3 regions of the Peribacillus sp. NPDC046944 genome follow, and region 3 is predicted to be linked to each of the others. Evidence: riboswitches for the same ligand, from Rfam matches in the RefSeq annotation. Region 3 holds a riboswitch; each other region holds the start of a gene.
The links. Region 3 has a riboswitch for S-adenosylmethionine ahead of ACQKIC_RS16975 (methionine ABC transporter ATP-binding protein). Riboswitches for the same ligand answer to the same signal wherever they lie in the genome.
Positions count from the first base shown of each region.

Region 1: linked by a shared signal. The riboswitch ahead of ACQKIC_RS15785 (Na+/H+ antiporter NhaC family protein) and the one ahead of ACQKIC_RS16975 (methionine ABC transporter ATP-binding protein) in region 3 are both predicted to bind S-adenosylmethionine.
Region 2: linked by a shared signal. The riboswitch ahead of mtnW (2,3-diketo-5-methylthiopentyl-1-phosphate enolase) and the one ahead of ACQKIC_RS16975 (methionine ABC transporter ATP-binding protein) in region 3 are both predicted to bind S-adenosylmethionine.

Region 1 is NZ_JBNNML010000008.1:156,622-167,373, reverse strand. Features, by position in the region: gene ACQKIC_RS15800 (hypothetical protein) at 366-875, opposite strand; gene sigH (RNA polymerase sporulation sigma factor SigH) at 974-1,627, opposite strand; gene ACQKIC_RS15790 (alanine/glycine:cation symporter family protein) at 1,970-3,406, opposite strand; gene ACQKIC_RS15785 (Na+/H+ antiporter NhaC family protein) at 3,691-4,983, opposite strand; SAM riboswitch class I at 5,184-5,288, opposite strand; gene ACQKIC_RS15780 (ABC transporter substrate-binding protein) at 5,444-6,637, opposite strand; gene ACQKIC_RS15775 (ABC transporter ATP-binding protein) at 6,665-7,372, opposite strand; gene ACQKIC_RS15770 (ABC transporter ATP-binding protein) at 7,365-8,129, opposite strand; gene ACQKIC_RS15765 (branched-chain amino acid ABC transporter permease) at 8,132-9,127, opposite strand; gene ACQKIC_RS15760 (branched-chain amino acid ABC transporter permease) at 9,129-9,992, opposite strand; gene ACQKIC_RS15755 (sigma-54 interaction domain-containing protein) at 10,588-10,752, opposite strand, start outside.
Region 2 is NZ_JBNNML010000007.1:2,799-13,550, forward strand. Features, by position in the region: gene ACQKIC_RS13915 (FixH family protein) at 151-594, opposite strand; gene ACQKIC_RS13920 (sensor histidine kinase) at 613-2,025, opposite strand; gene ACQKIC_RS13925 (response regulator transcription factor) at 2,015-2,707, opposite strand; gene ACQKIC_RS13930 (YncE family protein) at 2,713-3,675, opposite strand; gene ACQKIC_RS13935 (hypothetical protein) at 3,779-4,063, opposite strand; gene ACQKIC_RS13940 (DNA alkylation repair protein) at 4,166-4,408, shown strand; gene ACQKIC_RS13945 (hypothetical protein) at 4,446-4,613, opposite strand; gene ACQKIC_RS13950 (CobW family GTP-binding protein) at 4,676-5,602, opposite strand; gene ACQKIC_RS13955 (cupin domain-containing protein) at 5,730-6,263, opposite strand; gene ACQKIC_RS13960 (methylthioribulose 1-phosphate dehydratase) at 6,285-6,911, opposite strand; gene ACQKIC_RS13965 (2-hydroxy-3-keto-5-methylthiopentenyl-1-phosphate phosphatase) at 6,914-7,570, opposite strand; gene mtnW (2,3-diketo-5-methylthiopentyl-1-phosphate enolase) at 7,573-8,805, opposite strand; SAM riboswitch class I at 8,962-9,119, opposite strand; gene ACQKIC_RS13975 (pyridoxal phosphate-dependent aminotransferase) at 9,235-10,419, opposite strand; gene ACQKIC_RS13980 (carbon-nitrogen family hydrolase) at 10,520-10,752, shown strand, end outside.
Region 3 is NZ_JBNNML010000010.1:42,319-51,344, forward strand. Features, by position in the region: gene ACQKIC_RS16970 (MBL fold metallo-hydrolase) at 1-576, opposite strand, end outside; SAM riboswitch class I at 903-1,012, shown strand; gene ACQKIC_RS16975 (methionine ABC transporter ATP-binding protein) at 1,082-2,098, shown strand; gene ACQKIC_RS16980 (methionine ABC transporter permease) at 2,085-2,753, shown strand; gene ACQKIC_RS16985 (MetQ/NlpA family ABC transporter substrate-binding protein) at 2,803-3,624, shown strand; gene ACQKIC_RS16990 (PucR family transcriptional regulator) at 3,759-4,655, shown strand; gene ACQKIC_RS16995 (ABC transporter ATP-binding protein) at 4,755-5,897, shown strand; gene ACQKIC_RS17000 (hypothetical protein) at 5,965-6,375, opposite strand; gene ACQKIC_RS17005 (MFS transporter) at 6,615-7,811, opposite strand; gene ACQKIC_RS17010 (hypothetical protein) at 8,040-8,282, opposite strand; gene fumC (class II fumarate hydratase) at 8,390-9,026, opposite strand, start outside.

The sequences.
Region 1 (10,752 bases), on a different contig from region 3:
ATAAAAAAAAAAAAAAAAACACCGTTCAAAGTGAACGGTGTAAGCAATTGAACAATATTGAAAACTCCATTGCATAAATAGAACAAAATAGTCTTCCTCTTTCCTCACTATCGTTATGAAAGATTCATGTACCTACTTTGTCGATTTTTATCATTTAAAGTAGATAAGTAGTTAATAAAAATGATATGCCGTTTCAAGGACATACCATACAAGGTGAGTTTTTGGCTTAAAACTGCATGCATTTCCCTCAATATTTTTTTATGATCCTGATTTTCACCCATAAAAAAGACAACCAAAAAATATTTAACGATAGGATTTTATATTATCCTAATTTTCAATTATCTCAATGGTCATTTAACCAGTTTTCATTCTTGTAGTTTCTTTTCTTTATTCCAGTAGTCATATATAGCTTCTTTCAATATCCCATTTAGATTTTTTCCTTGCTTCGCTAACCATTCCGTCTGATCTATCGGTAATAGTAGTTTAAGGTTTATTCTTTCATTTGGCATTTCCACTTTTCTTATTTCTTTCAGAGTAATGCCCTCTTCAACATTCGGGAAGGATGTTTCATTCTCATGTACTATCTGGAAATCTTCATAGCCTTCTAGATCATATATCTCACAATATAGGTTAAGCTGGGGCAATCCTTCCCCCACTAAACCACGCAGATGCATAATCGCACTGATTTCTTTACCATCTTCCAATTTTATTTCGATAATTAAATTTTCGTTATTGCCGAATTTTTTTAACACTATTTCACTCACTATTATATCCAATTCCAATGTATACCTTGAATCTGTCTCGAATATATATATAGCACTATTAAACATAAAAACACTTTCGCCATCTATTTTTACTGACTTAACCTTGCGCATACACACTCCACTTTCAAGTATTATTCTCCATGAATTAAATGACGGTTATCATGATGATAAAGAAAATCTATAATTTAAAGTGATGCTCACTGTATTACCTATTCAACCATCAACCGTGATTCCAGATACTTATCCAACTTCTTTTTTACACGTTGAAGTGCATTATCTATTGTCTTTACTTGAACATTCAATTCTAGTGAAATTTCCAAGTAGGTCTGTCCGCCCATATACAAGCCCACGACTGTACTTTCCAGGTCACTAAGGAGTTCCGTTAATTTCAGTTCAATTTCACTGAATTCTTCTAATCCTATTAAAATGGCAACCGGATCCATCTGCTTTTGCTCAGGAACGACATCAATAAGAGCTTGCTCCGATTCCCCTTGGTAAATAGGTCTAAACAGTGAAACATAGGTATTCAAAGGAGAATGCTTTTGTCTAGTGGCCGCTTTGACAGCAGTGATAATTTGTCTAGTAATGCAAAGTTCAGCAAATGACTTAAAGGAAGCCGAATTTTTGCAATCTCGATAATCCCGGATAGCCTTATACAGTCCAATCATGCCTTCTTGAAAAACATCTTCCTTATCTCCACCCGTTAGAAAATACTTCATTGCTTTAGTTTTGACAAGACCTTTATACTTCGTAATTAATTGATTCAGTGCCTCATCATCACCATCTTGAAATTTGCCTATCAATATTGCATCTTCCATTTGTGTAGGGTTTTCTACTTTTTCCTTATCGAGGATCATACTCATTTTTATTCCTCCACTCACTTAGTTGAGCACCAAATAACTACAAGGTTGCGTTTTAGCTTCAAAATATTGGTAGAGCCTTATAATATTATAGTATCTCAGCTACATAATTAAAGATACCCTTAAATACCGACATTTTCCAACATTATTATATATTACCAATAAATAAATAGGAATATTGAATTATAAATTGGTCCATTTTATAAAGGTATTTATTCACAGGGTAATAGAATATTAGAAAGAGACATAACCTGGATTAAGATGTGTGGTTATATTGGGCTATCAAGAGGTATAAAAAAAGACCTCGAAATAGTATCGAGGTCCCTTTTGTCCATAATTTAGATTCTATTTGAATTCCTTTTTACTGGATTCTTCCACGTAATCGGTTGGTTCACCCCAGCATTCAACATTTTTCAATCCCTTAATGTTACTTACATGGAAAACGGGATTCTTGCCATCTTTCTTTTGCTTTTGATAATCAGCAAGTGCGGCGAAAGCTATTTTCCCTAGCAAGGCTATGGCTATCAGGTTTATGATGGCCATTGATCCCATCAACAAATCTGCTAGATTCCATACAAACTCGAGCGAAGCCATTGATCCGAATATGACCATTCCAACGACTGCTGCACGATAAATATTTATCCAAACTTTCTTTTCATTAATAAAACTGATATTGGATTCTCCATAATAGTAGTTTCCAACAATCGAACTAAACGCAAATAATAGGACAATAATGGCAAGAAAAATCCCAGCCCAAGATCCTAAACTCTCGCTAAGAGCATTCTGCGTAAGAACAATTCCATCCGTTTCCTTTGATGAATATAGGCCGGAAAACAAGATGATAAAGGCCGTCGAGCTACATATGATGAGCGTATCAACAAAAACGCCTAGTGACTGGATTAGACCTTGTTTTACCGGATGGGTGACATCTGCTGTAGCACCCGCATTAGGTGCGCTCCCCATTCCAGCCTCATTTGAGAACAAGCCACGCTTGATTCCGTTCATCATGGCTGCACCCAGTGCACCACTAGCAATCTCCCTTAATCCATCGAATGCACTTTCAAAGATTAAAGCAAGAACACTAGGTAACTCGGTTATATTTAATATGATGACAACTAAAGCTACTAACACATAAGCTCCTGCCATGATTGGCACGATGACTTCAGACACTTTAGCAACCATCTTAATTCCGCCAAAAATGATAACAGCCGTTATGATAGCCAAAATAAGTGCAGTAATCCATTTATCGACCCCAAAAGATGCTTGGAATGCGCTTGTAATCGTATTGGCCTGTACAGAATTGAAAGCAAGTCCAAAAGTCAATGAAATCAAAACAGCAAACGTGATACCCATCCAACGTGCATTTAATGCTTTTTCCATATAATAAGCTGGACCACCACGGAATGCTTCTCCGTCTTTGACCTTGTAAATTTGAGCAAGTGTACTTTCAATGAAAGCAGAAGCAGATCCGATCAATGCGATTAACCACATCCAGAAAACTGCTCCCGGACCACCAGTTGTTATGGCTATAGCCACACCTGCCAGATTCCCCGTTCCTACCCGGGAAGCCGTGCTGATACAAAAGGCCTGAAACGATGATACACCTTTCTTATCTGCTGTAGCACCTTCTCCTAATAACCTAATCATTTCTTTCACCATTCTAAATTGTACGAATTTAGTCCGAAAAGAAAAATAAATGCCCATTCCAATTAATAATATAATCAGTATAGATGACCATAATAAATCATTTGTTTCAGTAATAAACTTTTCTACTATCTCCATTTTTAAACGAACCCACCTCTAATTATTTCAATACAATACCTTTAGAGTTCCCGCTTTTACAAAATAGTAAACACTTAAGAATAAAAATGACTCCGTATATTGTATGTAATTATACTATTTTAATATTATTGAAGGAGGTTATTAGTTTTTTGGAATATTAAAGAATTAAAGATTTCGTCTACACTTTCCATTCGAAGTCACTTACCTTACCCTAAAAAAGCCCTGGAGACAATGCTCCAGGGCAACATTCATGATTCATCGATACTCTTCCAACCATACTATTTTTATTTCTTCTTAGAGAACCGGGGAAAACCTATTAAAATGGCTATGATTCCTGAAATCCCGATCAAGACTGGATAGAAAGAATAGGGTAGGATACTGATAGGAGAGATGTGTGCAACACCGGCAGCTAAAAGTAGTTGTGCCCCGTATGGCAATAATCCTTGAATACTACAAGCGAAAACATCGAGCAAGCTGGCAGATTTCCGGGGATCAATTTCATACTTTTCGGCAATGTTTTTTGCGAGTGGACCAGCAATGATGATGGATATGGTATTATTTGCCGTTGAAAGATTCGTTAAAGCAACCAATCCCGCGATGCTGAACTCTGCACTTTTTTTTGATTTGCTCTTTCTCGTCACGAGGTTCAGTAGATAATCGATGCCACCGTTATGTTTGATAACCGAAACCATGCCTGCAATCAAGATTGCTAAGAAGGAGATTTCATACATCCCAGCCATTCCATCTCCTGCTTTTTGAATAACCTCCATTGCATGATAACTACCATCCGCTAAACCGATGATTCCAGCAAAGACAATGCCGATAGAGAGAACCAAGAATACATTGATTCCCGCTAATGCTGCCACTAGAACACAAAGGTAAGGTAGAATTTTGACCCAACTGTAGGCTTCTCCAGAGATTGTAGCTTGTTCACCCATTGTCAGAAAACCAAGGATAACACATGTAATTATCGCAGCAGGTAAAACAATAAAAAAGTTCACTTTGAATTTGTCTTTCATTTTCGTTCCCTGTATACGTACAGCTGCTATAGTCGTATCCGAAATGAAAGAAAGATTATCACCGAACATGGCGCCACCAATGACCGCAGCCATGGAAAGGGCAACTGAAATATCGGTTTGTCCACTAATTCCTACTCCAATTGGTGCTAAAGCTACTATCGTTCCCATACTTGTCCCCATAGATAATGAGATAAAACAGGCGATAATAAATAACCCCACCATTAATAGATTTTGCGGAACGATCGAAAGTGCTAGATTCACCGTAGACGCTACGGCTCCCATCCCATTTGCCACTTCCGAAAAAGCCCCAGCCAATAGGAATATGACAACCATCAACATAATATTTGAATCCCCGGCACCTTTACAAAAGATTTCTACTTTGTGATTGAATGATTCCTTTCGATTCATTGCCAGTGCCGCAGCAGATGCAATGGCAATGGCAACAATCACTGGAAATGTGTAAAAATCTTTTGTAATAACACCTGAACCTATAAATAATATCAAAAAAACGATAAACGGCGTTAAAGCCCATGGATTCCCTTTATTGTCTAAACTCATGATGTACACCTCTTTATTATTTTTGCATGGTAATGGATACTCTTTTTGGACTCTCTAAATTTTCCGGCATCCCTTCATTTTAATATGGGCTTGATTATAAAATCAGTAACATACCATCAAGAACAGATTCCTATCCTATGAGTACAAAAAGACCTCTTCCGTTTTATTACAAGAAGAGGTCTTTTAATCTATAAACACTCCTCTTATCTTTCAGGTCGATCGCCTGCTGGATTTGGCACAGCACTCTAAATAAGTCTGCTGCCGAGACATCTTCGGGCCAGTCCCTCAGTCTCTCTTGATAAGAAGTAAGAAATATTCATTTTTTCAAAGCAAATATAAGAGTACAGCATTTTAAGAGTTTTCGCAAGGTAAAGTATTAAAGATTTTTATAAACTTATTGAATGCATTAGTTTTTAGTCTTCGGGGCGTAAAGGTAGCTAGTGTGAAAGCACATGACACTTCACTCTTCTACACTGATGGGTACTACTTTCCCATCTTCTACCGCTCCTACAACGACTTTTGCTGCGAATCCACCATTTTCGTCAATCGAAGGTATATTATAAATTTTCTGTTCAGGTGCCGTATTTGTCAGCCCATCCTGCATATGTTCACGGATGGCTTTCACATCATCGACTGTTCCTGCCGCTTTCATTGCCTCCACAAAGGCATACATAGCAATGTAATTCAACCCCACTTCAGAACTAGCATCTTCCTTATAAATTTTTTTATATTTATCAATGAATGCCGGTGCTGCTTCTTCATTGGAGTTGATAAGCGGAAGAACACCTATCGAACCTTCCAATGTTTCGTATGAACCGGCAATAGGCTTCATTTGATCCAGTTTCGCCTGGTCCATAATAATGAAACCGCCTTTAAAACCTAGTTCTCTTGCTTGTTTTGCAACCTTGGCCGTAGGCTCTGACGCCCCACCGATGAAAAGGACATCAGGCTTTTCTTTTAGAGCATTTGTAACAGTCGTGAAGAAATCCGTTTCTTTAGAAAAATCAATTGAGGCATTATAGACGACTTTACCACCTTGTTTTTCCCAATGAGGAAGTAGGTTTTCCGCCCAGTCTTTCCCGTACTGGGAAGATGGTGGCAATGCCGCAATCTTTTTGCCGAAGTTTTCCATTGCATACGTAGAAAACGGTTCAATATACCCTTCATAATTTGGCGGGATCCTCACTGTTAATGAATTTCCGCTTTCCGTGATAGCTGGTTCACTCGAATAGGCACCGATGATGAAATTCTCTTTTTCGTTAAAAACCTGTAGGGCGAGTATCCCTCCGCTATGAGGAGTGAAAATAATCGGAGTTTTATATTCCTGGATTAAACGTTTAGCATTTGAACCCGTTTCATTCGGTAAGTACTTATCATCCAACGAAACCAGGTTGAGCGTATATTTTTCCCCTTCCACTTCGAATCCACCGGCATCGTTTATTTCATTTACAGCCATCTCCATACCATTTAACGTTCGTTTTCCATATAAGGCTGCTGCTCCACTCAAAGGGCCGCTAAAACCGATATTGACAACATTCTTCCCTTTACTGGCCTTTCCTCCCCCACTTGATGCAGGGCTGTCTCCCTTGTTACACCCCACTAGTGCCGTTAGGACGAGTAATAGCATTACAAAGAATACACTCAACTTTTTCATAAAAATCCCCCATTCATTTTTAAACTCTTATGCTCCGATATAGGCTTTCCGTACTTCATCGTTAGACAATAATTCTTTTGCGGTCCCTTCAACGACAATTTCCCCATTTTCAAAAACATATCCTTTATCTGCAATGCTAAGAGCAGCATTCGCATTCTGTTCGGCTAGTAGAACGGTTATTCCTTCCCGGTTTATTTCTTCGATGACTTGGAACATCTGTTCAACAATCAAAGGAGCGAGGCCCACAGAAGGTTCATCTAGCATCAAAAGCTTCGGTTTAGACATCAAAGCCCTGCCAATGGCCAGCATCTGTTGTTGTCCACCACTCAGGCTTCCGGCTTCATCATGGAGTTTTTCTTTTAAAATAGGAAATAAATGATAGACATTTTCCAACGAGGACTTGATTTCCATCTTTTTTTTTCGATGTACGTAAGCTCCCATCTTCAAGTTTTCCTGGACAGTCATCTGAGGAAACAGTTTCCGCCCTTCTGCACATTGCACGATTCCAGCTTGGACATTCTTATCCGGAGCCCTACCTCCGATAGCCAGTTCCTCAAAATGAATTTCACCCTGAGCCAGCTTGCTTATGCCGCTGATAGAACGGAATGTCGTGCTTTTACCTGCTCCATTCGCCCCCAATAGAACGACAATTTCTCCCTTTTCCACTTCAATATTCACTTGCTTAATCGCAGTGAAGCTCCCATAACATACAGTAACATCAGTTAACTTAAGCACTAGCACTACCTCCTAAATAGGCTTTAATAACCGCCTCATTCCCCCTGATTTCTTTTGGAGTGCCCTCAGCAATTTTTTCCCCGTAATTCAGGACCATGATATGGTCAGCTAAGTTCATGATCATATGCATCTTGTGCTCGATCAAGCAAATCGTGAAGCCTGACTGATTTAACTCCTTGATCAGTTCTGTAAGCCCTTCTGTTTCATCAGGGTTTATGCCGGCAGCCGGTTCATCAAGAAAGATGATTTCCGGATCCGTCGCAAGGGCAAGGGCAATCGCCGTCCTCTTCTTTTCCTCTTGAGAAATACTCGAGACCATCTTATTTGCCGCATCCATTAAGCCGACAATTCTCAAAACTTCCATCGCTTTATCACGACAGGTCTTTTCCTCCCGTTTTAACCTCTTCGTCCTTAGGATAGCATCTACCAAATTCGATTTAGTGCGAAGCCTATGTCCGACAATCACGTTATCCAAGATGGTGGATTGTTCAAAAAGACTAGTCGTTTGGAATGTTCTTGCTATGCCAAGTCCCGCTATTTCATTGGCAGGAAGCTTCGTGATGTCTTTCCCTTTGAAGAGGACTGCTCCAGAACTTGGACGATGGAAGCCGCTGATCAAGTTGAAAAACGTAGACTTCCCGGCTCCATTAGGCCCGATAATCGCATTGATCTTTCCTTTTTCAATGGTGAAATCCACATTTTTTACAGCTGCCAATCCCCCGAAACTCTTTGTTAAATTCTTCGTTTCGATAAACATCTTCATCCCTCCTCCGCATTAACCGGAACGTCCTTACTCATAATCAGTTGTTTCTTATCTCTTCGTTTAATTTTCCAATCAAAGAATGCACCCGAAATACCGCGTGGATAGAAAATGATGATCAACGTAAGTAAAGGTCCAAAGATCAACATTCGATACTCTTGGAGAAATTGTAGATTCTGGGATAGTATGACGAGAAGCAAAGTTCCAACCAAAGGTCCCGATAGAGTTCCTATTCCGCCGACCAGTAGATACATCAACAAGTCGAACATTATGGCCGTAGACCCGATATCCGGTCCGATAAACCGCACGAATGAAGCATATAAGGCACCTGCCAAGCCTGCAAAAAATGTAGAAAGAACAAATGCGGTCAACTTATTCTTCATCGTGGATATGCCTATCGTTTGGGCAAGTTCCTCACTATTCCTGATGGCCATATAGGTTCTCCCTGTCAACGAATGAACAATACGATACATGACCAAAATGACGCCAAGTAGGAAAATGAGCACCAAATAATATTGTGAAGCGGCCGTCTCGAAAGTGATGGGTCCGATATTTCCAGGGGCCGGAATCCCAATCAAGCCTCTAACTCCTTCTGTAAGACCTTCCCATTTATCGATGACCAGGTAGATGATATATCCGACGCATAAAGTATAAATTGCGAAAAAGTGTTCTTTTGTTCTCAATGCTATTAAGCCGACCAAAAAACCAATCGCCCCTGAAATTAGGCAAGACAAGACCAGTGCCAACCAAAAGTTCATTCCCGCTTTTACCGTCAATAACCCCAATGAGTACGCCCCAATGGCAAAGTATCCAGCATGGGCAAGCGAAAGATAGCCCGTATAGCCCGCTAACAGATTAATTCCATATACCGCGATTGCCCAGATGAAAGACAACGTTAACATATGAACGTAATAGTCATTCTGCGCGATGATTGGAAATAAAAAGGCCAGGATGATCAAAATTAAGATGACATTTCGTTTTGATAAGATATTCAAACTACCTCTCCCCCTTTGCGAAAAGACCCGTCGGTTTGACCGTTAAGATGACTACTAAAAGGAAGAAGGCTATGATATCCTTATAATCATTGGATATATAGGTTGCGCCAAGGCTTTCACTGAATCCAAGAATATATCCACCAACGATTGCACCTGGAACGCTTCCCATCCCTCCTAGGATGATAATCACGAAAGCCTTTAATATCACTAAATGACCCATGCCTGGAAAAACTAGATTGATGGGAGATGCAAGGGAGGAAGCAATGGCGGCTAGCCCCCCAGAAATCATGAAGGTCAGCATGGCAACTTTATTGATGTTAATCCCGACTAGCGAAGCCCCTTCACGACTTTGGGACATCGCGATGATCGTGGAACCTGTATACGTCTTCTTTAAGAACAGATAGAGAACCGACATGACCACGATTGCCGCCACAATAATCAACAAACGTTGCATCGTGAACGTCAAGCCCATGATATTGACTACTTGTCCATAAGGAGATTGCATGGTTTGAAAATCAGCTCCCCAGACAAATTGTGCAAAGGCTTCAAGAAAAAGTAAAATTCCAATGGCTGCAATTTTATCATGCAACGGTGGAGCATCCCTTAACAAACGGAATACGAATCGTTCCAATAAAACCCCAAGAAGGCCCACGACAATGACGGACACGAACATAGCAATCCAGTAATTCAGCCCAGATAACGTCATCATCGACAACGTGACATACCCTCCTATCATATAGAGAGCACCATGGGCAAAGTTAGGGATATGAAGAATCCCATAAACTAATGTCAACCCAAGGGCAACTAGGCTATATACGCTTCCGATCGTTAAACCATTAAACAATTGCTGAACTAAAATCTCCATTTCCTGCCTCCCTTATCCCAATGAATTGTTCGTAGGTAATCCTTTACTTTAATACAACACCCCTAACCATAAGGAACTCTTCTCCATAACCCTATCGAATTGTTAAATGCCAACTTTTTGTTAGCGCTTTCATTACTTCATCGCTTAATCTAGTGAAAGGCTACCCGCTTCTTCTGTAACCTCGTTTCTTCCCATTTTCCCATAATTTTTATCTACCTTTTTAGTTGTCTGCGTCCCATTTTATGATTTCATGAATACTATCTTCATATCTGTCACCTGAATACCTCTGTGCAATCGTCGGAAACGTTCCACAGTCACCTCACATTCCCCATAGATCATTTGTAAAGCATTTCCTTAATAACAATGCAAGTACTATGCCATCATGAAAAAGCCATACTAAGTCACTTTACGAAATAAGTATGATTCACTTTTGATTCAAATAATTGAATCCACATGGCATGACCATCATTCACTTTTGACTGAATGAACCACTTTTGAATTAGAATGGATTGTCTTTGCAAAAATAGATTTTATCCAGATGACTACTAGGGAAGAAATGAAAAGGGGCATTCCCCTTACGGAAATCCCCCTTTGCTTACCTATTCTTTTCACTGACTCTCAAGCCATATTTTTTTAGTTTCCTGACAACCGTAGCCTGGCTTGAATCAAGAGCTTCAGCAATTTCATATGTGGTCTGATAAGTTTGCGCTGCTTTTGTCAATATTTCTTTTTCAGCTCCCTCCACCGCTTCCTTTAGAGA
Region 2 (10,752 bases), on a different contig from region 3:
ATATTACAAATATTTCGTATGAAACACATTTATAATGTTCCTTTTTCTTTCTTTTTTAGAAAAATAATGAAGATTCAATAGAATTGAAAAAAGGTTCGAGTTTTACCGAACCTTTTTTCACTACGAGAAATTGTGACAAAAAAATCATTTTCAATGATCACTTTCGTCATGATCCATCTCATCCATATTTTTGGAACCACCATTTTCCTCGGGTGAGCTTGGAGTTCCGATTATGAATTCCTTCTTAGGCATATTGTGCATATCCCTAGCCGTTACATGGGCATATACATAATAAGTTCCTTCTTCATTAAACGCCTTTTCCAATTCATAGATTCCATTTCCTTTATGGGTGGCGGCTATTTTTTCATGATCCTCACTATTTGCCAGCCATATTTCAAAGCTCACATCATCTGCATCCTTCACTTCTTCTTCACCATAGGTCACTTTTGCCTTGAATGTTACAGGCTCGTCCCTTTCCCCTTTAGTAGGTTCGACCGTTAGATCTACATTCAGCAGTTTTGGAATCTCCTCTTCTTTACCACAACCAGCCAGTAGGGCTAAAGCTACACACATTACAATCATCATTTTTTTCATTGCCATTCCCCTTTTTTATTAATTCCATTCATCTACTATAGTCGGTAGCACTATGCTAACTTTTGTTCCTATCTGTTCCTCACTTTCTATAGTAATTTTACCTTTTTGCTGCTCAACCAATTTCTTGACGATGGAAAGCCCCAGCCCCGAGCCCCCATCAAATCGGCTTCGTGCTTTGTTCACTCGATAAAAGCGTTCCATCACATGGTGAATATCTGATGCCGGTATTCCTCTTCCAGTATCTCCGATGATTAGCTCACACTCTTCTTTTTGCTGGTTCAATGTTAAGTAGATGGTGCCCCCCGTTTCCGTATATGTAATGGCGTTATCCAGGATATTATGAAGAACTTGTTCTACTCTTCCTTCGTCACCCATAATAATCGGGTCAGGATCTAGTTCAACCTCCAACCGGATTTGCCTTTCTTTCATAATAGGCTCATATTTAACCAACACTTCTTCTATGAATTGGGCAAAGGCAATTGGCGTACTATGAAGACCACTTTGTTCACTGTCCAACTTAGCTAAATTCATTAAATCCCTTAAAAGTTTTTGCAGCCTTTGCGTTTCCCTTGAAATGAGTTGAAGGTATTTTTGTTTTTCTTCTTCATCTTTCACAATGCCATCCTTAATGGCCTGTGTATATCCTAAAACGTAGCTCAATGGTGTTCTAAGCTCATGTGCTACATTTTCGAGGAATTCTTTTTTTCTTTCTTCTTCTAAATAAATGGACTGTGCCATCTCATTGAATGCTTGAGCCAAACTCCCTATTTCGTCTTGGCTCTTGACTTGAAGCTTAATATTATAATCACCATCCGAAACGCGATTGGCAGCGTGTTCCATTTCCTTGATCGGCTTGACCAACTTTTTCAACCATTTTGTCATAAGGAAAATCACAACAATTAAAAATAAAAATGCGGCCCCCAACCATTTTGCTGCAAACTCTCTAAGTAAATCGGTAATCGAATCAACGGGAATATATGTATAGATGATGCCTTCAAGGCGATCTCCATCGTTTAAAGGAATAATTGCCGCTACAATATTCTTATCGAACCTTTTCTCATACCCTTCTTTTTCTACGGCTTGTCCGGCCAATAGGAGTTGCCTTTCTTCTTCTGAAATGAGGGTGTCATAATCGATTTTAAAGGGCAGGCAGGCACTTAGTTCCCTTGGGTTGCTGACAACAAAGACTTCACTATCATTTTTACTATTGAACCATTCTACCTTTTCCACGAAATCTTCAGTGATTTCCCCTCCGGAATAGTCCACACCAAGCAAGCTGGCTTCATTAACTAAATCTGTTTTAATTTTTTTTACATATAAGTTTTTGTAATAATATTGTGATAGCGAGTATGCGAATAGAACCGATAGAATAATTGCGGCAATAATCGTTACCCATATTTTAATAGATAGGGACGGTCGCTTATTCCACATGTTTTTCCTCGATTTTATAGCCAATGCCCCATACCGTTTGAATATAGTCGTCAGTCTTCAATTTCATCCTTAACGTTTTGATATGGGTATCTACCGTACGTAAAGAACCCCCATATTCTCCGCCCCAAATATTCTCGAGGAGCTGCTCGCGGCTCAGCGCTTGATTTTGGTGACGGATGAGGAATACGAGCAATTCAAACTCCTTCAATGTCAATATCACTTGCTTCCCCTCTAGAGACACAGTTCTGGAATCAAGGTTGACGTTAATTTCACCCAGCTGAATGCTATTTGTATCTTCTCGTTTCAATGACATTTTCCCTGCTCTGCGTAGTACAGCTCCAACCCTGGCCACCAGTTCACCTGGATTAAAAGGTTTCACCAAATAATCATCGGCGCCTATCCCTAATCCTTTTACCATATCCCATTCCTCACCTTTTGCACTGACAAAAATGATAGGGACTTCAGATTGTGAGCGGATTTTTTCACATATGGAAAAACCGTCCATTTCCGGCATCATGATATCCATTAAGATCAAATCTACATCATGAACTTCAAGCAGGGATATAGCCATTCTCCCATTATCCGCTTGAAGACATTTATATCCTGAGTTAAGCAAATACATTTCTACCAAGTTACGCATATCTTCTTCATCATCAACGATTAAAATGGTGTAATGATGCATGTTATCTACTCCCTAACCAACATTTGAAATGGACCTTCACCGACTTTTGCCGTTTTCTTGACCTCCATGGTTTCAGTATCCACTATATACACTTCATCACTGTCATACCCTGCCACTATCAAATCCTCCTTGAAGTTTCCCATTTCAAAAGGATTGACACCTACAACAAGGCTCTTGATCGCTTCATATTTGTCATTCAATTTATATAAAGAACTTGAACCATGACTCAGAATAAAAATCCCGTCATCATTTTCAATGAATTTTATTGGCATAGTCGCCGCCTTAATCCTTTTCTTCAACTTTCCCGTCTCTGTCGAATAAATATAGAGATTTTCTTCTACCTTTTTTCCCTCACCATGACCGCCTATCCAAATTTCTTCATTTTCCTCCCTTACTAAAGCGCCTGTGGAGGAACTCTTTATCGTAAACTCCCGATCAACTTTTTTTGTTTCAAGATCAATCACCGAACAGATGGTATCCCCAAAGTTAACGACAAACAAATTATGTGATTGCTTCCCTTGAAGTACGGTTAAGGGGCTTTGACCAACCCTGACCCTGTCTTGCTCCTTGCCTTCTTCATCTAAAAAGGAAATGGAATGATTCAATTGGTTGACAGCCACAATCCCCTTGTCTTCTTCTAGCATAAGCATATTGACGATCCCCTTCCCTGAATTCCAGCTGTTTATGTGTTTACCAGCGGATAGGGAAAAGATTTCAATCGTCGACATCTCCTTTCCATACAGAAGGAGCGTATCTTTGTCCGCTAAGAGCAAAGCTCCTGTAAAGGGTTCAGAAATATCCCAACTGGCAAAGCGCTGATAGTTTTCATCCAGGAACGTCAAGCTTGTATCTTTAATGTTGACAGTAGCCAAAAAAGATTTATCCAGGTTTATTTTGGTATACGTTTCATTGCTGTCGCATCCACAAAGCAGGGCAACGGCAAGCAAAAGGGGAATGACCCGCATCATGACTTTGACTCCTCATTCGTTTAAAAGCTATTTTCAAATATTCTAACAATAAAATGTGAAAAAAGTATGAAGCAAAAAAGAAAAATGATGAACAACTCCCGCTTCACTTTGAAGCCAACAGTCGTTCCTGTACCGCATGGTAAGCTGAAATGATTGCTGTCTTTTCTGCATCGGTAAGAGAGGATTCCCTCACCCGATTGACACTTAAATGAAATTTATCATGAATCGGCTTCCTTACCCGAGGATGGGCATTTTCATCCAAGAGTTCACGTCGGATAAGTTCTGACAGAACTTTTGACGGTTCTTCTTCCCCCTTCAATACCCTCCTGTTATTCCATAGGCTTAGATAAGCCTCCAATATTGTCTCATCATTCATTAACTTTTTCATCCATTTCCCTTCCATCCATTACTAATTTATACATATTAAAAATCATCTTCGTAAAGACTATAAGTATATTTTAACTTTATTACTTCTAAAGGAGTGAGTGAATTGTCTCAAGTATATCGTTGTCCAAATTGCAGGACAAATAAATCCCGTTTCAATCTCATTGAACAGGTTCCCACCCCTGTTAAGAAAGATCCGCAATCCGGTGAGATTGTCGAACAGTACTCAAATGATGCCCTTCAGCCGTTTCACCTAGCCTATAATGGTCCTGAAGTTCGAGTACAGTGCGCAGCATGTGGGCTTATTGAAGATGAGAAAACATTTGCAGCTTTTGGACTGCAGTCATAAAAAAAATCAGGCCCATGCTTTAAGGGGCCTGATTTTTTTATTCTTTTCCGACTGCCATTTTTGCTCGATCAATGGCGATTGGAATAGCTTTCCCGTCCTCATATCCTTCATCAAGTAAAGCGTTCGCTATCTCAATGGCTTTTTCACGGACATCTGCATCAAGATTTTTCATTGAATTAGGATAATCGCTTTTGTTCCACGGCATCCATAACCACCTCCTCGATAACTAGTCCTCCTCTTTTCCCGGTTTCGATTGGTGGTAAACGCCTATATCGCCGCTTTCACTTCCAAAGCTTTTAACTCATTGATTATCTTCTCTTTATCCAGTTTTTCGCCGATTATGACGATATTCAAAGGCATTTTAATCATTTCATTCATATACAATGGCATCCCATAAGAATATTGGAATAAGTAAGGATGCTGCGAATGCGTGAAGGAAAGATATCCTTTCATCCTGTATACCGTTTCAGGGAGGGCCCTGAGCCAATCCTCAAAGTCGGTTTGATTAATGGTCCCTGTAAAAGTATGCACGATTGCACTTAAATGAAGATGGCTATGTACTTCGAGCTTTTGATGGTTTTTATGTTGGTTCCTATGCATTTGTTGCAGGGAACCTATAGATACGGCTGCATATTCCGTCAATAAACATACGGCTTCTGGATTCAACCCCTGAATGGAATAGATGAGTTGGGATGCTTCCATTTCACTTACCAAATCCGCTTTATTTAATAAGATGAAATCTGCGTGGTGTATTTGCTCGGACAACAACTGTCTAAGCTGTGGCGAGAGCTGTTCGCGGTCACGCCACCTCAATAAATCGACCACCGTGATAATCCCTTTATACTCTAACTTATTAGCAAAAAATGGTGACATGATTCCATCGAGTACTTCTACTGGATGTGCTGCACCTGTTGTTTCAATATAAACGGCATCTAGATCATTTTCGGTCAACAATTCTTGCAGCTGAATTTCAAGCTTGTCCTGAAGGGTACAACAAATGCAACCATCAAACAATTCCTTTAACGGTACGTCATCGCCAATCAAACCACTATCCACCGATACACTGCCAAGTTCATTTAAAAGCACGGCCACTTTTCTACCCGCTTCACTTTCCTGCTTTAATATATTTCGAAGAAGCGTCGTCTTCCCGCTACCGAGAAAGCCGCCTAATATATATACTTCGGTCGTTTTCATTAGTATCTTCTCCTATAATGTACACGATTTTTATTTCCGTTAAAATTTTATCATACTTTTCCCGCTTAAGCACCCTGCGGGGCCACATAAAAAAACCAGCCCGAAAGCTGGTTTTTTCACACTTTTATTATGCCTGAACTTCATCTTTTTCATATATCGGAACCCAGCCGGCCGCTGTAACGAAAATACGGACCGCGACTGTTCTTCTATCTTCCGCTAGCGTGAAGTAGTGACGAGTCGATTCAGGTACGCTGATCAAATCTCCAGGGTTAAGTCGGACATCGAACCATTTTCCCTCGCTACCCTCGATGGCGAAGATACTCGTTCCCCCAGCGATGAACCGTACCTCGTCATCTTCATGATGGTGTTCCTGCTTGAAGTTCTGCAACAATTGGTCCAAATTCGGATTGGAATCGGATAATGTGATAATATCATGCGCTTTATATCCTCTTCTTTCCGAAATTTCTTTAATCTCTGACTGGAAAGCATCAAGAATCTCTTGTTTATCTTCATCCGTAAGATCATATTTTTCCACCAGATGGGCTGGCAATTTTGAAATATCCCATTGTTCGTAAATTACGCCTTGAGTCTCTAAAAAGCTCTGAACCTCTTCATTTGTTTCAATTACTTCATTTGTTTCTTGGAATCTAATTGTAGCCATTATTTTTCCTCCTTTATATTTTTAGCTGAGCGAACCTGTCAATATCTTTTGCTGGTTAAGTAACAGCTGATATTGAAACAGGAATTCACATGCTTCTAAGATTTTTTTTGCTTCCAACCCGCTTTTTCCCCATACGGTTATACCATGATTTCTGATAAGCACCGCTCCTGAGTCTGCATCGACATAGGGACTGAATGTCTCAGCCAACAACGGAATATCTGCATGGTTATGGATGATGGGTATCTTCAATTCTGCATCTTCCTGCCATCGTCCAGTAGCCTTGATAATTTCATGATGACAAAAAGTCACTTCCCCAACTTCACTATATAACTCGGAAATCACGTTATTTTCTACTGTATGGACATGGAGGACGCAATTGGCATCCGTTTTCCGATAAATCTCTGTATGAAGAAGAGTTTCAGCGGAAGGTCTGAGCTCGGTCATTTCGACTGGTTTTCCTGACAAATCCACCAAAATAAAATCGGAATCTGTCTGCTTGCGTTTATCCTTGCCACTTGCGGTTATATAAAAAGAAGGGCTATTAGCCTCACGGATCGATAAATTTCCACTCGTCCCCATGAACCAATCTCTCTCGGCTAGTTCTCCCTTTATTTGCGCTAGTTCCTGCCACTCTTTTGAAGCTGTCACCCTTACACCTCCTGCATTTTTTTTAGAATATCAATCACATCATGGAAAGTTTCAAACTCTTTATGGGGAATGGCTTCTGTGCGGCACTTTTCAAGGAGCCTGTCACGGGCAATAACAAAATCTGCCTGTTTAGCCGCTTCAAAGTCGGTAACGGAATCTCCAATCACCAATTTATACTGATCCTTTGTAGAAAGCTTTCTCATAATCGTAGGTTTACAGCAACCACACCCATGATTACATTGGTCATCACAAGTATGCGGCCACTCAATCATAATTTCTTCCTGACTGAAGTCGGCATGATTACAGTAGACATTCTCTACAGGTAAGAGGTCATTCAAAAGAGGTTCAACGAAAAAGTCCATTCCACCACTGACAATATAGAGAGGAATATCTGATTTTTTTGTAAATTCCACAAAATCACTGAACCCTTGGCGAATACCCGCTGTCTCCTTCACATATTGAATGATGTCCTCCTTTAAATCGCTATCCAGCAGGGAAAACATTTCCCCTACACCGTGGGAAATGCTGATTTTTTGCTGAAGAACACCATCTTTTAATGCCTCCCAGCCGGGCGGGGCAAACTTCTTCATGATTGAGATGATATTATCCGAGTTGGTGATCGTTCCATCAAAATCACAGAAAATGATCGGTTTGACCATGATTATAGCCCTCCCCATAGGGCCAGTGCTTTTTGAAGTTCCTCATCTTCCTCAGCCGCGATTGACAATGATTTTCCGGAAAGGACAGCTTCTACTGCGGAACGGAAGGCCTTAGCTCCGCCTTTTGCACCATCCGGATGACCATGGACGCCCCCACCAGCATTGATCACACTTTCTATCCCAAAATCCTTGATGAGATCTGGAACCATGCCAGGATGGATACCTGCCGATGGAACCGGGAAAGTCCTTTTCCAAGATGTTTCATTTCTCGTCAATCCTTCAGCAATCGCCAATGTCTCTGCTTTATCGAGTGCCACATTTCCGTATGGAGAGGGAAAGAGGGATAAATCTGCACCTGATATCCTCACCAGTTTTCCAAGGAGAAGCGGATAGCTGAGTCCATAAAATGAAGATGAAGCTAATGCTCCGCTATATGCCGGATGAGCCATGATCGGTAAGTTGATCCGGTCATTTTCGCGTAAAGCCTGTAGAACATCCAATCCATATGTATGAACATTAAATAACAAGGCATCTGCGCCGGCTTCGGCTGCCAGTTCAGCTTTATCCAATAGTTCTAGTGTTTTTCCTGACAGGTTCACAGCATATAAGGTTCGATGTCCCGTTGTCTCATAGATACCTTTCAAAATGGCCTTTCCGGTTTTGACTCTATCGATGAAAGGCGTCTGATCTTGGTCAAAAAGAATCTCATCGTCCTTGACAAGATCGACTCCTCCCAATGCCTGTTGCTCCAATTGTTCATTATGAAAGGCGAGGTCTCGACCTAACACACCTTTAAAAATACTCATCACTAGGGGGCGGTCAAACACATCAATTTTTTCCCTGATCCCACTAATTCCGAATCGAGGACCTGGAAAGGCTTTTTGAATATCGCCGACAAAGTCCAAATCCATCAATTTGATTTCCCCATCCAATGACAATTTACCGAATACTGTCGTCAAGATAGCCGGTAGATCATTAGAAAAATTACCTGCCGGGTAGGCAATCCTGATTGTTGAACGGTACACTTTTTGACCGAAATAGAGATTAACTCGCTCTTCTTCGGGAAGGGGTGTTACGGAAACTACCCTACCTTTATGTTTTTCCAGTTGCTGTTGTACCAAGTGAGGAAGTTCAGTCCATGTCCCTACAGTCAATCCTAACGCAATGCCTTCTGCTTTTTTCTCATGCTCTCCTTTGAAGTCATGAAGTAAATACGTAGCGATTATTTCGCTCATCTGATCACTCCCAATACGTAAAAGTCATTCTTAAAGTTGTCATTGTTGGTCTTTCCTTTAACAAGCTTCTAACCATCTGCGAACAAAGTTGCACTCCAATTCTCTGTTAAAAATGTAAAAGCCCCTTCCTAAAGAAGAGGCTTTGAAAAAGCCATCTTCTTATCTCCCAGCTCTATAGCTGCAAGAATTAGCACCGTGCCTTACGGAATCAATAAAATGATCCGGCGGTATTATCTCCGCCCCATTTCACAATGGTATTACAGTCGGTTGCTGGGCTTCATCGGGCTAGTCCCTCCACCTGCTCAAAATAAGAAAATGCTATTATATTTTCGTTTATGTATCTTAACTAAAAATTTAGAATTCTTTTTTATATTCTTTCACGCAATTCATACTTTGTCAATAGGTATAATGTTCAAACTATTCAATATCTCACTGATTTTCTTTGAATATATTCAATGTACGAATTCTTTCTACCGCTTCTTGGAGTCTGTCTTCTGAAGTGAGAAGTCCCACCCTGACGTATCCTTCACCAAATTCACCGAAACCATTTCCTGGTGCAACTGCTACATGGGCATGTGCCAGTAAATGATCTGCAAAGCTCGCTGAAGTATATCCTTCAGGGACCTTTAGCCAAGCAAAGAAGGAAGCATCTGGAGCCTGTACATCCCATCCAATGGATCGTAACCCTTCGATAAATACATTTCGTCGTCCTTCGTACATGTTCACGAGTTCCTTCACACACTCTTGTGAATCCAGTAAGGCGCATGCCGTGGCTTCTTGTATTGCGGGAAAAAGGCTGACGTAAAGATGATCCTGCAATAATTCAAGCGATTCGATGACACTCTGGTTGCCAACCGCAAAGCCAACCCTCCACCCCGCCATGTTATATGTTTTAGAAAGGGTGTAAATTTCTATCCCCACTTCTTTTGATCCTTCTGCTTGAAGGAAGCTTACCGGTTTTTTCCCATCGAACCCAATTGCACCATATGCGAAATCATGGACCACACATATCGAGTGTTCTTTTGCCATGGAAACCGTTTCTTCGAAGAATTCTGCTGACGCCGATGCTCCTGTGGGATTATTGGGATAATTCAAGAACATCATCTTCGCTTTGTCAAAAACCTCTTTATCTATTTCCTTATAATCGGGAAGAAAATCATTTTCTTCGGTCAAGGGCATAATTTCCGTTTTAGCTTGGGCTAACGCTACACCTGACAGGTAATCTGGATAGCCCGGATCAGGCACTAAAATTGTATCGCCTGGATTCAACAAGCATTGCGGTAATTCGACTAGACCAGCCTTTCCACCGAAAAGAATCGCCACTTCCGTTTTAGGATCTAGCTTGACGCCATATTCACGTTCATAAAAGAGGGCCGCAGCTTCTTTTAAATAGGGAAGCCCCCTAAAAGGAGAATATTTATGATTCATGGAATTTCCTGCTGCTGTCTGCAGGCTCTTCACGATATGTTCAGGAGTCGGTTGGTCTGGATTTCCCTGCCCAAGATTAATGACATCCTTGCCTTCTGATGTTATGTTATTAACTTTTTCGACTAAAGAAGCAAAAAACTGCTTTGGAAGCTCTTGAAGAAGTCTGGATTTTTCGAATTGCACCATCTTTGCACCTTCTCTGAAATTTCTTGAAATTATAGTCACAAATGATATATGTTTATCTTAATCTTGTAAAGTACTTTTTTACAAATGGAGGTTTTAAATGATGAAATGGAAAATCGCCTGTTTACAAATGGACATTGCCTTTGGACAGCCAGATATAAATTTCCAGGTGGCAAAACAATGGATTGAAAAAGCTGTACAGTCTAAACCGGACATCGTCATGCTGCCGGAACTATGGACAACCGGCTATGACTTAACGAGATTACATGAAATTGCAGACGAAGAAGCAGCACAAACCATTACCTTTCTAAAAGCCCTTGCAAAAAAACACCACAT
Region 3 (9,026 bases):
GCAAAAGACCTCTTTAAAATCATACTGAAGCAGTTTCTTGATGGATTCCATGATGACCGGGATAGATTCTTCCCTTAAAACGAGCTTCGTTTTCGGCGTTACAAACAGGTCACCCGAAAACAGCATACCATTACTATGGTTCAGGTAAACCATATGGTCCCTCGAATGCCCTGGCGTAAAGATTGGCTCCCATGTTTGAGTGCGTGAATGGACGATCCCTCCTAATGGTTCTGCCTTGAAGGCATCCCTATCTCCCCAAAAAACTCTACGATAATCGGGATATTCTGCATCCTTTGCACAAATATCGAGGGACATCGGATGAATATAGATGGGAACGTTCCTATGTTCCTGTATCCATGCGGCCCCACCCGTATGGTCCTCATGATAATGCGTCAGCGCAACCATATCGTAATCAGCGGTTTCAAAGAATGGAGTAAGTTCCTTCAACAAGATTTTTGCCCCCGTATCAACTAACATGCCATCGGTTAAGAACACATTCACGCTCATGCCTGATTTGTTTCCTTCCGGTGTCCCTTTTACGCAAACCACATCGTTTATCGTTTTCATTTCCAGCATGACTTTCCACCCCAATCATTTTTTTGGAAAAACTCATCATCCTTTATTTTCTAATTTACTTACAATAAATGTATTATCTCTCCATACTTTTTACAAGTATAATATTTTTTCTAATGATGGGAGTGATCAAAGTCCATATTCTTACGCAGACAGGCCATGTAAGATCCGGGACGTTCCGTGTAACTTAGCAAATGGCCACTATAATCTGGGCAAGTAGATCGTTTGATTCATAATCTTGATAAAATTCAAAAAATAATTGACATTACTGTATTTAACAAATAATATAGATTATATTAAAAAAATAATAAAATACTAAAATAGTAATTAACTTATCAAGAGTGACTGAGGGACCAGGCCCTATGACGTCCGGCAACCGCCCCACATCGGGAATGGTGCCCCTTCCTGCAGAATGAAATACCATTCTGAAAGATAAGACGGGATATAATTTCGCTGCCTCTTTCTGAATGATAGAGGTAGCTTTTTTATGTATAAGGAGGATAGCATCATGATTGAAATTCGTTCAGTTCGAAAGGAATATATCTCGAAGAATACCCGAGTTATCGGAGTGGATAATGTATCTTTAACCATTCAAACGGGAGAGGTTTATGGGATTGTCGGGTATAGCGGCGCGGGAAAGAGTTCATTGATTCGCTGTCTGAATCTTCTTGAGCGTCCGACCAATGGTAGCATCATCATCGATGGCGTCGACTTAACAACCTTATCAAGCCAGGAGCTTCGCAAACAACGCCAGAAAATCGGCATGATATTTCAGCATTTTTCCCTAGTCAGTTCCAAAACGGTTTTTGACAATATCTCCTTCGCCTTGAAAGCCGCCCATCAACCAAAGGAGGTCATTACTAACCGCGTTCTGGAACTTTTGGATATCGTTGGCCTTCGGGATAAAAAAGATGTTTATCCGGCTCAACTCAGTGGCGGACAAAAACAGCGGGTAGGCATTGCACGGGCCTTAGCGAATGACCCTACCGTCCTATTATGTGATGAAGCGACATCAGCCCTTGATCCAACCACTACGAAGTCGATCTTACAGTTGTTGAAAAAGATCAATAAAGAACTGGGCATCACCATCGTGTTGATCACCCATGAAATGGAAGTGGTCAAGGAACTGTGCCATCGTGTCTCCGTCATGCAAGATGGACGAATTATTGAAGATGGCCCTGTTTATGAAATATTTTCACAACCCAAACAAGAACTGACTAAGCAGTTCATCAGTAGCGTGTTGGATTTTGAACTTCCTCCCCACCTTATTAGGGAAAACAAAGGAACGATTATCAAAATACAATTTGAAGGGCAAACCGCTGGTGAATCGATTCTCTCGGATACTCTACAAAACTATTCTGTCAGAGGGAATATCCTGCACGGGAAAATTGAATATATCCAGGATCTTCCTCTAGGAATCTTGATCATCGAATTGATTGGTGAGCTTGAAGAAGTGCAAGTAGCCCTTGAATACATAAGAAGCCGGACCCAATCTGTGGAGGTGTTAAAGCATGTCACTGCTTGATTCCATCATCAATATTTTGCCTGACCTTAATAAAGCCTTTCTGGAAACGATTTATATGGTCGGAATTTCCCTTGCGGTTGCCCTCCTGATTGGACTGCCTCTAGGAGTGTTGCTGTTTACGACGACCAGGAATTTGTTCTTTGAAAATATCACGTTGAATCGATCCCTCGGTTTCGTGGTTAATCTAGTCCGCTCGATTCCGTTTATCATTCTTTTAGTCGCTTTGCTTCCTTTAACCGAATTCCTTACCGGGTCAACAATTGGACCGCTAGCGGCTTCCGTTTCCCTATCAGTCTCCGCCATTCCTTTTTTCGCTAGGATCGTAGAATCTGCATTGAGGGAAATAGATAAGGGAGTGATCGAAGCCGCCATTGCAGTGGGCGCTTCCCCATGGATGATCATCAAGGATGTGCTTCTTCCTGAAGCAAGGCCTGGAATCATCCAAGGCGTGACATTAACGACGATATCACTCATCGGCTTCTCGGCTATGGCAGGAACAATCGGCGGAGGAGGAATCGGTGACCTCGCGATTCGTTTCGGCTATTACCGTTATGACAACACGATCATGATCACAACGGTGGTCGTTCTGATCTGTCTTGTCCAAATCATCCAAATGATAGGCGATAAGGCCTCTCACTATGTAAACAAACGATAAGATTCATAATGTTAACGATGACACTACATTAAACAAGGAGGAATTTTTCATGAAAAAAATCACTTCATTATTATCTATATGTGCATTAGCCCTTGGGTTGTCAGCTTGCGGAAATGACGATGCGACAACTAAAACGGAGGACAAAAAAGAATTAAAAATTGGGGCAACGACTGGCCCTTATGCCGACATGGTCATAGAGGCCATACAACCCGGACTTGAAGACCTTGGCTACAAAGTGGACATCGTCGAATTCAGTGATTATATCCAGCCGAATAAATCACTTGGTAATGGTTCGATCGATGCCAACCTCTTTCAGCATAAAGTGTATATGGATAATTTTTCAAAGGAACATGACTTAGAGCTCTCTGACCTTATTATTGTTCCAACGGCACCGATGGGCATTTACTCCACGGAATACAAATCATTGGCCGATATTAAAAATGGTGCGACCATCGCCGTTCCCAATGACCCAGTCAACCTCTCCCGTGCACTTAAAGTTTTATTGGATGAGGGCCTGATTGAAGTGGATCCGGATGTTGACCCATTAAGAATATCTGAGAAAGATGTAACAAAGAATCCGAAGAACATTCAATTCGAACCACTGGAATCGGCACAATTACCTCGTGCAACGGACAGTGTTGACCTATCGGCCGTTCCTGGTAATTTTGCGATTGCCGCCAAAATGGACCTTCAAGATGCTCTTGCATTAGAAAACATGCCAGATACGTATCGCAATGTCGTGGCTGTAAACACTAAGGATAAAGACGCCCAATTTGCAAAAGATATCAAATCAGTTGTAGAAAGTGCCGAATTCGAAAAGGTGATTGATGACAAGTTCCAAGGCTTCGGTAAACCCGATTGGATGAAATAAGGAAACAGCAAGTATGGGTCTGCTCCTGTCTGGGGCAGGCCTTTACTGATTAACAATACCTATGAACGCAGTCATTGTTTTCTTTTCCGCTTTGCCCTTTTTGGATATAATGGAATGGAAAGAAGGTGAACATGATGCTTAATAAGCTTAAACATACATTCCCAAACTCCCTTTCAGATAAAAAGGATGCACAGGACATCTCGGCATATTTCTGGTTGGAAGATCCATTCGGCCATACAATTGGCATTCCCCGCTCAGACATATCGGCGGAGGAAATCCGTTTGCTTACGCTACTCTTTGACACTCCATCACTCCAAAGTCCAAACACCTCCACTACCCAAACTACTTGGAATGATTTTTTATTTGGGCCGCGTGCCTCCCAGCCCCTAACGAACTGGGAGAATGTCCGGTTCACCTACTTTAACCTTGCCCATGGGGATTTTTCACACGATCATTTCGAGGAAGCGATTCTCTCATTCGTACCATCCGATTCCATCCTGGTCTGGGAGAATGAAACGGCGGGAACCTTAATTGAATCAGACATGGATGAACCCTTATCGACGCATGATTTTCTCGCCATCTCATCCACACTCGAGAGTGACTTTTACGTAAAGATCAGGGTCTATGCCGGTCGATTTCACCCTGTCGATGCGGACCTTCATCACCATCTGATACAAGAGAGAAAATGTTTCACACTTTCTTTGCTCCATCTATCCGATGTTAAGGTGACGGAATTACCCAATATTATCCCCTACGCACTCATGAATGCCTGTACTGACATGGATAAAAGATGGTACATCAATGAATTGCTTGGCAAGACGCGGCAGGATCATGAATTGATCAAAACGGTTAAAACGTATATCGAATGTAATTCCAACGCCTCATCGGCAGCTAAACAACTTTATATCCATCGGAACAGCCTGCAATACAGGATAGATAAATTCGCTGAAAAAACAGGACTGGATGTACGGAATTTCCCGCATGCTTTGGCTGCCTACCTCCTCATTCTCTTAAATGAGAAAAAAGGATAATTATCCCTTTTGTGCAGTGTGCCCATATTTATTTCAGCATTGATAGAGTAGACTATAAATATCATTACGAATTTAGGAGTTTAAGAGGAGGAATAGTTCATGGCAGAGTTAGTATTGGATCATATCTTCAAGATTTATGATAATAAGGTGACAGCCGTTAAAGACTTCAACCTTAGCGTGGCCGATAAGGAATTCATTGTTTTCGTCGGACCCTCGGGGTGTGGAAAGTCGACCACTTTAAGGATGATTGCCGGCCTTGAGGACATCTCCCAAGGGGATCTTTTTATAGATGGCAAGCGGGTCAATGACGTGCCTCCAAAAGATCGGGACATTGCGATGGTTTTCCAGAACTACGCTTTATATCCTCATATGACCGTCTATGACAATATGGCTTTTGGACTGAAGCTAAGGAAAACGCCGAAGAAGGAAATCAAGCAACGCGTCCATGATGCTGCCAAGATCCTTGGACTTGAAGACTTCTTACAACGGAAGCCTAAAGCCCTTTCTGGCGGGCAGCGCCAGCGTGTGGCACTTGGAAGGGCCATTGTCCGGGATGCCAAAGTCTTCTTGATGGATGAGCCCCTTTCCAACCTTGATGCAAAACTTCGGGTACAAATGCGCGCAGAAATCGCGAAACTGCACAAACGGATCAACACAACAACCATTTATGTCACCCATGACCAAACAGAAGCCATGACCATGGCCACACGGCTTGTAGTCATGAAGGATGGTATCATCCAGCAAGTGGGCGCACCGAAGGATGTCTATGAAAAGCCTGTAAATGTTTTCGTAGGCGGATTCATCGGCTCACCTGCCATGAACTTCTTTACGGGTACCTTGCAGGATGGATTCATTCAAATTGGGGAGCAAACACTTGAGGTGCCTCCTTTCAAAATGGATACGCTTCGTAATCAAGGCTATATCGGAAAAGACATCATTCTTGGCATCCGGCCTGAGGACTTTCATAACGAAGAAACGTTCATTTCCGCATCGCCCACTTCAACATTCACGGCTCAAGTCGATGTGGCCGAGCTAATGGGTGCCGAAATCATGCTCTATTCGACATTCGCCGGACAGGACTTTGTTGCCCGGGTGGATGCCAAACATATCATCCAGGCTGGTGATGCCATTGACCTGGCCCTTGATATGAATAAAATCCATTTCTTCGATAAAGAGTCCGAGCAACGCATTTTTGACGAAGAATCAGAAATGGAAGGCAACCAGCAAACGAAGATGGCTTAAGTAATACTTTTTGATTTTGATTTGCATACAAATGGGGGAAGCCTTATCGACCAAGGCTTCCCTCAACTTATTTCTCAAATCGAACCAATGTCTTTTCAGGCATTTCAATCGAATCAACATTCAATGTATCCATTTTTAACGTTAACTCACCTACTCGTTTTTCTTTCTCCTCCCCTACCCAGCAACTATACAATTCGAAATACTGATCTTTTTCAAGATAGTCATTCATCATTTCGCATAATGCTGTAAGCTTCTTTTTTGATTCAAAACACTGGCTTGGACTCATATCTTTTGAAATTTCAATTCCCCAGTCGGATGACACTTCATAAACAAACTGTGCCGTGAATTGATACTTTTTCACATGTTGTTTGTCGTACTTACTTGAAAAACAATCTCCAATCTGAATTAAGGCGTTATGCTCTTCATCTTCACTAAGACGGAGTTCCACGTTACACCCAATATAGCTCGCTAAACTCACATTACATGCTCCTTTATACTCCTCTTTTCCTCGATATATGGACGATCCGCCGAACTATTCTATTCCAAAAACTTACCTCATCCACTTCTATCGACCCGCTCCACGTTTCTTTTTTCAGCTTCATTATCCTGCGTCTAATCGCCTGCCTACCACGAAGCAATAAGACTTTAAAATATGGCATTCACGTTCATCACTTCATAACGATTCATGAGGTAGTCCTCCCATCCAAGGTAGGGATCTTAATTAGCCCAACGCTTCTTCAACATTCCATTCAATTTTTCAGATCCGAACAGCATGGCCATCACATAAACCAGAGCAAAGTACGGAAATACATCAAGCGTAGTGTACGAAGCAATTAACCCTAGAAAGGGCGGCAAAAGGGTGGTCCCCGTGTATGCCACAGCCATTTGATACCCTATGATGGACGGTGAATGGGTTTTACCGAACCTGGCGGGGGTCTCATGAATCATGCAAGGATAAATGGGGGCCAGGCCCAATCCGACTATAACAAAACCGACAAGCGACATCGTAACCGGCAAGGGCAGGATAAGGAGTACCGTCCCAATAAGTGCTGCAATCTGTCCTAATCGGATCATGAGCTGATGGTTGGTGACCTTCAAAAGAATAAATCCTGTTATAATCCGTCCTAGCATAATACCTGTATAGAAAAAAGAGACCCCTTGAGCGGCCAAAGCAGCTGACATGCCCTTGCTATTCACAAGATAGCTGCTTCCCCACAGTCCTAGTGTTGATTCAACGCCGCAATAGAAAAAGAACGTGAACAACGCATACTTGACTCCTTTGATTTTTAGCGGCTTTTCCTTGGATACCCGTTCTTCCGAGTAATCCGGATTCACTGTGCTACCTTCATCGATTGGCACCCTCTGAGAGACTAGATTCCATAATGGGAGGGTTAACACGAGTAAAAGGGCTAGGGTGAACTGGATATAGGAAATGGTTACATAACCAGCTCTCCATGTGCCTTGATTAGCCATATTATAAGACATCATGATTGGGCCTATGCTTGCCCCCACTCCCCAAAAGCAATGAAGCCAGTTCATATGATGGGCTTTATAATGCAACGCCACGTAGTTATTCAGGGCAGCGTCGATAGCTCCTGCACCCAGTCCCAAAGGGATCGCACAGATAATAAGCCAAGCCAGAGAGGGAGAATAGGCAATGCCAAATAAGGCCACCGCTGTCAGGGCCACACTTATACACGTGACCTTTCCCGTCCCCAGTCGTTTATTTAGCCAGCCGCTAGCCAGGCTTGAGAAAATGGTCCCCGCTGCAACAATCATATAAAGTAAGCCTGCAGTCTCCAGTGGCTGGTCATAATCAGACTGCATGACCGGCCAGGCAGCACCCAGTAAGGAATCTGGAAGACCCAGGCTTATGAAAGCCAAGTAAATCATAACCAATAAGAGCATTGCCAAGGATACCACCCTACTTTCCATTCTCCACGAATAACTCACTACCATAACATTATACGGCGAGACAAGCCCACTATCCCTCTATTTTTCCACTATGAATTTCCAAATCCAAGTTTAGGTAACCTCCTTTTCATGAAAAAATGATCCACATAAAAAAGAGACTTCTCATTTTTTTATGAAAAAGTCTCGATCATTAATTATTCTTAGATCTCACCCTATTATTCAAGAACTCTATTCCTGTACCAAAATCACTTCATCGTGTCCGCAGTTGGGGCACTTCATAATATGCGGGCATTGTCCCTTTTGAAGGGATTCGGGAAAACCGTCATTTTTTTTCAATGTATCAATATCCATATAAGCACTGTAATCATCGGCATAATCCATCAATTTCCCTTGATCTTCAAGGTCACTACTGCATTTAGGGCATTCTAAATGCATTTTTCTAAGACCATTGCATAGTGGACATAAAGACATGACCATTCCTCCTGTTCGATTTATCTAGTTTAAGTATTCGTTTATTCCATCATTTTAACACATTAAAACATCCTCCCTACATGCGAGGAAGGATGCTTACCTGTTGATTATTTATTGACCATGTTAGCAGGGTCAACCCATGCTTTGAATTCATCTTCCGTTAGGAATTCAAGTTTCAACGCCGCTTCTTTCAAAGTGGAGTTGTCTTTGAATGCAGTTTTCGCAATTTTAGCCGCTTTTTCATACCCGATATGTGGGTTCAATGCCGTTACGAGCATAAGAGAACGATCAACATTTTCTTTTATCTTATCTTCATTCGCTGTAATTCCTACCGCACAGTTATCATTGAAGGAATGAATGCCATCTGTCAATAATTTAACGGTTTGCAGGAAGTTGTAAATGATGACCGGTTTGAAAACGTTCAATTCAAAGTTCCCTTGGCTTGCTGCAAAACCGATTGTAGCATCATTTCCGACAACTTGTGTCGCAATCATTGTCATTGCTTCACATTGGGTCGGATTCACTTTACCTGGCATGATGGAGCTGCCTGGCTCATTTTCAGGAATGGCGATTTCACCGATTCCGCTTCTTGGGCCACTTGCCAGCCATCTAACATCATTGGCAATCTTCATTAAATCAGCAGCCAACGCTTTAAGAGCACCGTGTGCATAAACAATTTCGTTATGGCTTGTTAAAGCATGGAACTTATTATCCGATGTGACAAATGAATGTCCTGTATCCGCT